2 regions of the Brevundimonas fontaquae genome follow, and region 2 is predicted to be linked to the other one. Evidence: predicted binding sites of a transcription regulator. Region 2 holds the regulator's gene; the other holds the start of a gene.
What was found. Region 2 encodes LexA, which represses DNA repair genes until DNA is damaged. Its sites were predicted from a motif close to ATGTTCNCNANNTGTTCT; they were not measured.

Region 1 (4,440 bases), 1.3 Mb from region 2:
CCTCGCCCAGTTTGGAAATACCCTCGCCATACATGATGTCGAAGATGACCTCGCGGAACGGCGGGGCGACCTTGTTCTTGACCACCTTGACCCGGGTGGTGTTGCCAACCACCTCGTCGCGGTTCTTGATCGCGCCGGTGCGGCGGATGTCCAGACGCACCGAGGCGTAGAACTTCAGCGCATTGCCGCCCGTCGTCGTCTCGGGCGAGCCGTACATGACGCCGATCTTGTGACGGATCTGGTTGATGAACAGCACGATGCATTTCGATTTGGAGATCGAGGCCGTCAACTTGCGCAGCGCCTGGCTCATCAGGCGCGCCTGAAGGCCCGGCAGGCTGTCGCCCATCTCGCCCTCGATCTCGGCGCGCGGCGTCAGGGCTGCGACGGAGTCGACGACCACAATGTCCACGGCGCCCGACCGGACCAGCGTATCCACGATCTCCAGCGCCTGCTCGCCAGTGTCCGGCTGCGACACCAGAAGATCATCCAGATTGACGCCCAGCTTCTGGGCGTAGACCGGGTCCAGCGCGTGTTCGGCGTCGACGAAGGCGGCGACCCCGCCCTTCTTCTGCACTTCCGCGACGGTGTGCAGTGCCAGCGTCGTCTTGCCCGAGGATTCCGGGCCGAACACCTCGATCACCCGCCCGACCGGCAGGCCGCCGATGCCCAGCGCCATGTCCAGGCCCAGCGAGCCGGTCGAGACGCTGTCGATCTCGGCGACCACGCCCGCCTTGCCCAGTTTCATCACCGAACCCTTGCCGAAGGCGCGATCGATCTGCGCGATCGCCGCCTCCAGGGCGCGTTGCTTGTCGCCGTCGTCCTTGCCCACCAATTTGAGTGCCGCCTGTGAAGCCATTGCCTTCGTCTCCCTTGCCATGATTCCCGTCATTCAGCTTGGGAGAGACCCGCCTGGACCCGCCCCCGTTTCGTGAGGCGGACTATGTGCATGGTTTGTTCTGGTTCACAAGATGTTCTCATCGATCAAAACAAGAACATCGGAAATCTCACGACCGATTTTGACGTAGATGCATCGCTCAGGCGATCCGCCACGCTGCCCGCCATCATGCTGATAGGGACAAAAGGCGGCAGTCCTATCGCCTACGCCATAAGCCTCCGACGGGTCGGCGGTCCCTGCGAAACCGTCCCGAGTGCGATCAAGTATTCCCCCTCTACCCTTAGAAGGCGCACCTTGTGTCGCCGGAGCGAGCCGTTTCAGATCCGCCCCCGTTCCATCCGCTCTCGCCACCTCTCCGCGTCCCCCTCCCCACGCGTGGCGAGGAAACGAGATGGCGATGCGGCCCCTGCGGCATCGGCGCGCCTTCACGCAATGTTGCGAGCGGCGAAACCCCGTGCTATCAGGCGCCCGGCTTGAAGGGGGCGTATTTACGGATACGGCCTCCGTCGTGCTTTCCGTAAGCATTTCAAGCTTTTGACCGTTGCGAGCCTCGCAGTCGGTTGCGACCCTGACACAACGACCTCGGACCCTAATCAGTGGCTGATGATTTCAGAACGACGGAAGTCGGCGATCGCTACGCACAGGCGCTGTTCGACCTGGCGCTGGAAACCGGCCGCCTGGACGCCGTCCGCGCCGACCTGAAGTCGCTGAAGGCGGCCTGGAGCGAAAGCGCCGACCTGCGTCGCCTGGCGACCTCGCCCGTCATCGCTGCGCCCGACCAGGCCAAGGGTCTGGTGGCCATCGCCGCCACGGCCAAGTTCGAGCAGACCACGACCAACTTCCTGGGTCTGCTGGCTCAGAACCATCGCGCCAAGGATCTGCCCGCCGTGATCGCCGGTTTCGAGGCGCGCTACGCGAAACACGCCGGCGTCGTCGCCGCCGAGGTCGTCTCGGCCCAGCCGCTGGACGCCAAACAGGTCGCCGCCATCACCGCCGCCCTGTCGAAGAGCCTGGGCAAGGCCCCGGAACTGACCGCGCGCGTCGATCCGTCGATCCTGGGCGGCCTGAAGGTCAAGGTGGGCTCGAAACTGTTCGACGCCTCGCTGAAGACCAAGCTCGACCAGATGAAGTTCGCCCTCAAGCGCGCGTAAACGCGCTCCCGCCACCCAGAATGCGCGCCTGAACGGCGCACCCGCAGAAGACTGAAGAACAGAGAGCCCGTCATGGACATCCGCGCCGCTGAAATCTCGGCCATCCTCAAGTCGCAGATCGCCAACTTCGGCGTCGAAGCCGACGTTTCCGACGTCGGCAGCGTGCTGTCGGTCGGCGACGGCATCGCCCGCATCCACGGTCTGGACAATGTCCAGGCCGGTGAAATGGTCGAGTTCACCAAGGCCGGCGTGAAGGGCATGGCCCTGAACCTCGAGCGCGACAACGTGGGCGCCGTGATCTTCGGCGCCGACGCCGCCATCGCCGAGGGCGACGACGTGCGCCGCCTGGGCGAGATCGTGGACGTTCCGGTTGGCAAGGGTCTGCTGGGCCGCGTCGTCAACCCGCTGGGCGAGCCGATCGACGGCAAGGGTCCGATCCAGTTCACCGAGCGCCGCCGCGTCGACGTCAAGGCGCCCGGCATCATCCCGCGCAAGTCGGTTCACGAGCCGATGCAAACCGGCCTGAAAGCCATCGACACCCTGATCCCCGTCGGCCGCGGCCAGCGCGAGCTGATCATCGGCGACCGTCAGGTCGGCAAGACCGCCGTCGCCGTCGACACCATCCTGAACCAGAAGAACGTCAACAAGACCGACGACGAGAGCGCCAAGCTCTACTGCATCTACGTCGCCATCGGCCAGAAGCGTTCGACCGTCGCCCAGATCGTCAAGACCCTCGAAGAGTCGGGCGCGCTGGAGTACACAATCGTCGTCGCCGCCACGGCGTCGGAACCGGCCCCGCTGCAGTTCCTGGCCCCGTTCGCCGGCACCGCCATGGGCGAGTTCTTCCGCGATAACGGCATGCACGCCCTGATCGTCTATGACGACCTGTCGAAACAGGCTGTGGCCTATCGCCAGATGTCGCTGCTGCTGCGCCGTCCGCCCGGCCGTGAAGCCTATCCCGGCGACGTCTTCTACCTGCACAGCCGCCTGCTGGAGCGTTCGGCCAAGCTGAACGAAGATTACGGTTCGGGCTCGATGACCGCCCTGCCGATCATCGAAACCCAGGCCAACGACGTCTCGGCCTACATCCCCACCAACGTGATCTCGATCACCGATGGCCAGATATTCCTGGAATCGGACCTGTTCTATCAGGGCATCCGTCCGGCCGTGAACGTCGGCATCTCGGTGTCGCGCGTCGGCTCGTCGGCCCAGACCAAGGCGATGAAGAAGGTCGCCGGTTCGATCAAGGGCGAGCTGGCCCAGTATCGTGAGATGGCCGCCTTCGCCAAGTTCGGCTCGGACCTGGACGCCTCGACCCAGAAGCTGCTGGCGCGCGGCGCCCGCCTGACGGAACTGCTGAAGCAGCCGCAGTATTCGCCGCTGGCGATGGAAGAGCAGGTCGTCTCGGTCTACGCCGGCACGCGCGGTTACATCGATGGCATCGCCGTCGGCGACGTGGGCCGCTTCGAGAAGGAACTGCTGGCGCGCATCCATGCGAACCACGCCAGCCTGCTTGAAGGCATCCGCACCAAGAAGGACCTGACCTCGGACCTCGAAGCCGAGCTGAAGGACATCCTGGCCGCCTTCGTCAAGACCTTCGCCTGAACCCGTCTGGTAAGCTGAGAGAGTAAGCGCCGGATGGCCAGCCTCAAGGAAATGCGCAATCGGATCGGAAGCGTGAAAGCCACGCAGAAGATCACGAAAGCCATGCAGATGGTCGCCGCGGCCAAGCTGAAGCGCGCCCAGGACCAGGCCGAAAGCGCCCGGCCCTATGCGCAGAAGATGGCCTCGGTCATCGCCAATCTGGCCGCCGGCGTCTCGGGCGCCGACGCGCCCAAGATGCTGTCGGGCACCGGTCAGGACCAGCGTCACCTGATCGTCGTGGCGACGGCGGACAAGGGTCTGGCGGGCGGTTTCTCGACCAACGTCATCCGCGCCGCGCGCGAGCGGATCAACAGCCTGATCAACGCCGGCAAGGACGTGAAGATCATCGCCGTCGGCAAAAAGTCGCGCGATCAGCTGGCGCGTCTATACGGCGACAAGGTGGTCCACACCTTCGAACTGTCGGACCACAAGACGATCGGCCTGCCGTCGGCCCAGCCGGTCGCCGAGATGATCGCCACGGCGTTCGAAGAGGGTCAGGCCGATGTGGTCACCCTGTTCTACAGCCAGTTCAAGTCGGTGATCCAACAGGTCCCGACGGCCAAGCAGCTGATTCCGGCCGTGGTCGAGGGCGACGCGGCCCCGATCGACCTGAACGGCGCGGTCTATGAGTACGAGCCTTCGGAAGAGGAAATCCTGGAAACCCTGCTGCCGCGCGCGCTGACGACCCAGATTCTGGCCGCGCTGTATGAGAACCAAGCCGGCTTCTTCGGCTCGCAAATGGCGGCGATG
Region 2 (4,440 bases):
TCCTGGGCGTGAACCTGATGGCGTCGCAGGCGCAGCAGAAAAAGGCGCTGGACGAGGCCGGTATCTGCTTCCTGTTCGCGCCTGCATATCACGGGGCGATGCGTCATGTGGGGCCGGTGCGGGCCGAGATCGGTTTTCGCACCGTCTTCAACCTGTTGGGACCGCTTTCGAACCCGGCGTCTGCAAGGCGACAGGTCATGGGCGTCTATGATCCACGCCTGCTGGAGCCGCTCGCCGAGGTGCTGGGCCGGCTTGGCGCCAACCGGGCGTGGACCGTTCACGGCCAAGGCCTGGACGAACTGGCGACTTCCGGCCCCACGGACGTCGCCGAATGGAAGGATGGCGCGGTTCGTCGCTTCCAGGTCACACCCGACGACGCCGGCCTGCCGCGGGCCTCTATCGCAGACATTCGCGGCGGCGACGCCGAGGAGAATGCCGTCGCCCTGCGCGCGCTTCTGGCCGGCGCGGCCGGACCCTACCGCGACATCGTGCTGCTGAACGCCGCCGCCGCCCTCGTGGTGTCCGATCGCGCGGCCGATCTGGCCGAGGGCGCCGCGCTCGCCGCTGCCGCCATTGACGACGGTCGAGCCGCCGAGGCGCTGGATCGCCTGGCCCGCATCACCTCCACGCCGCTGGAAAGCGAAGAGCCCGCATGACCGACGTTCTGGACCGTATCGCCGCCTACAAGCGCGAGGACGTCGCCGCCCGCAAGGCGGCGACGTCACAGGACGCGATCGAAGCCCTGGCCCGCGCCGCATCGACTCCGCGCGGCTTTCGCGCCGCATTGGAACGCGTCGGAGAGGAAACCGGCCGGCCCGCCCTGATCGCCGAGATCAAGAAGGCCAGCCCGTCCAAGGGCCTGATCCGGCCCGATTTCGATCCGCCGGCCCTGGCCCGCGCCTATGAGGCCGGCGGTGCGGCCTGTCTGTCGGTGCTGACCGATGCCCCCAGCTTCCAGGGCGACGACACCTATCTGGGCCAGGCCAAGGAGGCCGTCGCCCTGCCCTGCCTGCGCAAGGATTTCCTGGTCGATCCCTGGCAGGTCGCCGAAAGCCGCGCCCTGGGCGCCGATTGCATCCTGATCATCCTCGCCATGATCGACGACCGTCTGGCGGCCGAACTTCTGTCCGAGGCCGAGCGGTTTGGCATGGACGCGCTGATCGAAACGCACGACGAGGAAGAAATGGCGCGCGCCTGTGCGCTCGGCGGCGATCTGGTGGGGGTGAATAATCGCTCGCTGCGCACGTTCGAGGTCGATCTTGAAACCACGGAGCGGCTGTCCATGCTCAGCCCCGTGAGCGCTCTGCTGGTCGCAGAGAGCGGCATCTTCACGCCCGACGACGTGGCGCGCGTCTCGGCTGCCCATGCTCAGGCGATCCTGGTCGGCGAGAGTCTGATGCGCCAGGACGACGTCGAAGCCGCAACACGCCGACTGCTCGCGGCCTGAATGTTCCGGCGGCGTCCAGCGCCGCCGTTAAGTTGACATTAGCAAGGAACACTTACAGAACATCGACAAATGTTCACGGCCCGTTCCGATTCGTCGGCGGGCGCATGAGGGCCTGGCGATGCTCACGCGCAAACAGCACGAACTGCTGATGTTCATCCACGAACGCATCCAGGAGACCGGCGTCTCCCCTTCGTTCGACGAGATGAAGGAGGCGCTCGAGCTGGCCTCCAAGTCCGGCATTCACCGGCTGATCACGGCGCTGGAGGAGCGCGGCTTCATTCGTCGTCTCGCTCACCGCGCCCGCGCGTTGGAAGTCACGAAACTGCCCGAACAGGCGACGGCCGGCGCGCCGCGCGGTCGCGCCGGGTTCAAGCCCGACGTCATCGAGGGCGGCGGGGGTGTCCGACCTGCGGCCCAGATGGCGGCCAACGACACCCGCGAGCTGCCGCTGATGGGCAAGATCGCCGCCGGCACGCCGATCGATGCGATCGAGCATGAAACCGCCCGCTATCCGGTTCCCGAGTCCATGCTGGGTTCGGGCGAGCACTACCTGCTGGAGATCGAAGGCGACTCCATGATCGAGGCCGGTATCCTGAACGGCGACATGGTGGTGATCAAATCGACCGATAACGCCGCCTCCGGCGAAATCGTGGTGGCTCTGGTGGAGGGCGAGCAGGCGACGCTGAAGCGCCTTCGCAAGAAAGGCGCCTCGATCGCGCTGGAACCTGCCAACCGCAACTATGAAACCAAGATCTACGGCTCGGATCAGGTCGCGGTTCAGGGCAAGCTGGTCGGCCTCATGCGCCGGTATCACTGACGTCCGGATCAGACTGACGCGTCCAGGGGCGGTCGCCGCGAACGTCGGCCGTCCACACCGCGCGCCATCGATTCGGCTCGTCAGAGCTGGCCTGCCACAACTCCACGGCTCCGCCCCGCGCAAAGTCCACGCCGTCCAGGACAAGACGATCCTGACAGGCGCTTGGGATTGACGAGACGACGGCGCGTACGCTGACAACGGGCGCTGCGCGGCATAACGCCTCCATCTGATCGGAGCTCGGCGACTTTCGCCCCCACCAGATCGCCACGGGACCCGCCTCATTGGTGTCCGGTCGACAGGAGAAACGGTCGCAGACCCAGCCTGTCTCCGAGCGATCCGTCATGGCCAGCCCCCGTCTTCGCGACCAGAGATCCACCGCAAATTCACGCACGCCAGGCCGTACGACGACGGCCGCCCGGTCACGGTGAAAGGCGGCGTTTGTTCCGCCATCGCCGATCCACAGATCTGGCGTCGGTTCACGCGGCCAGATCAGGACGGCCGCTGCAAAGGGCAGTCCCAACCGGCGCAGGCGTCCCTGCCACAGACAGACGAACAGCACGCCCAGGAAGGCGACGGGCAGGACATAGTTCGGCGCGCTGGCGACCGTTCTGACCGCGCCGGGCAATCCCGCCGTCCAGGCGCCGATGGCCAGCATCAGATCCACGCCCCATCCCGCAATCGCCAGAAACGGTCCCCCCAGCCCCAAGGGTTCCAGCGCTGCTCCCAAGGCCAGCGCGGGCATCAGGATGAAGTCCGCCACGGGCGACGTGCCGAGATTGGCGAGCAGTCCATACATGGCCGTGCGGTTGAAATGCTGCATGGCGAACGGTCCCGTCGCCAATCCGGCGACGACACTGGCCGCCACAGCCGCCGTCAACCAACCGCCCAGCCGTTGGACTGCCAGGATCGGCCAGGGCGCGGATATTTCGCGCGGGCGCTTCGGCCAGGCCTCGACCAAGGCGACCAAGGCCGCCGTCGCCGCGAACGACATCTGGAAACCCGGCGTGACGATGGCTTCAGGCTGTATCGCCAAAACGATAAAGGCCGCCACAGCCAGGCCGTGCATCGTGACCGCCTGTCGATCCAGCAGGATGGCGAGAAAGGCGATGGAGGCGGTGATCGCCGCCCGCTCGGCCGGCGGCGGCGCGCCCGACACCACCAGATAGACCCCGACCGCCGTGAGGCCCGCCAAGGCCGCGACCTTCTTGCCGTGAACCCGCACGGCCAACCAGGGCCAGGCCGCCACGCCCAGACGCACCGCGAAGAAGACGAACCCGCCGACGATGGCCATATGCAGCCCTGACACCGACAGGATGTGCGCCAGGCCGGAATCGCGCATCACATCCATGTCCTCCTGACTGATCCAGGTCTCATGACTGGTGGTCATGGCGGCGGCGATCCCGCCGGTCCGTTCGCCGAGCCTTGCCACGATCCGCTCGGCCAATGCGAAGCGGGCGCCGTTGACCGCCATTTCAAGTCGAAGTCGCCACGGCGGCGCGGCAAGCTCGGCCCCACGCGTTTCGCCCAAGGCTAACACCACGCCGCCCATGCCCTGAAAGAAGGCGTTGCGGCCGAAGTCGTAGGCGCCGGGGCTGGCCGGCGCAGGCGGCGGATTCAGAATGGCGAACAGGCGGATCGCTTCGCCGGGCCGCGGCGGCTCGCCCCGCACCGTCGCTCGCAAACGCACCGGCGTCTGCTCTGGCGTCAGTCCGCGGATCCAGACCGGCGCAATCACGACCCGCGCGCCTCGCTGACCCGGGCTGTCGACATCGACAACCCAGGCTTCGATCACGGTCGGTTCGCTGAGGGCGGGCGCGATCGGCGCGGCGACGGCTTGGGTGCGCACCTTGGCCGCCGCCAGCCCGCCTGAAACGCAGGCCAGCATCAACAGCAGCCAGGTCAGGCGCCGCGACCCGCCGCGCCGGCGCGCCACGACCCACAGCCCAAAGGACAAGGCGGCGCCCAGCAACAGTGGCCACAAGACCGGCTCGGCTCGCAGGGCGAAATAGATGCCTCCGCCCGCGCCGAATGCGACCGGCGCCCATAGCCGCCATCTCAGGGTCTGTGCGGCGACCTCGGCGTGCAGCCAGGCGCGCAATCGCGCAGCGGGGGTAGGTTTTGCCGCATCGGGGCGTATAAGGGCCTCGCTTACGGACCCCTCCCCCATGACCTCACC

Region 1: the regulator LexA is predicted to act here: its motif matches at 958-975, upstream of recA (recombinase RecA).

What each region holds. Positions count from the first base shown of each region.
Region 1 is NZ_CP070968.1:752,379-756,818, reverse strand. It holds gene recA (recombinase RecA) at 1-856, opposite strand, end outside; gene JX001_RS03595 (F0F1 ATP synthase subunit delta) at 1,492-2,046, shown strand; gene atpA (F0F1 ATP synthase subunit alpha) at 2,119-3,651, shown strand; gene JX001_RS03585 (F0F1 ATP synthase subunit gamma) at 3,685-4,440, shown strand, end outside.
Region 2 is NZ_CP070968.1:2,012,406-2,016,845, reverse strand. It holds gene trpD (anthranilate phosphoribosyltransferase) at 1-656, shown strand, start outside; gene trpC (indole-3-glycerol phosphate synthase TrpC) at 653-1,447, shown strand; gene lexA (transcriptional repressor LexA) at 1,566-2,264, shown strand; gene JX001_RS09835 (ComEC/Rec2 family competence protein) at 2,245-4,431, opposite strand; gene gltX (glutamate--tRNA ligase) at 4,430-4,440, shown strand, end outside.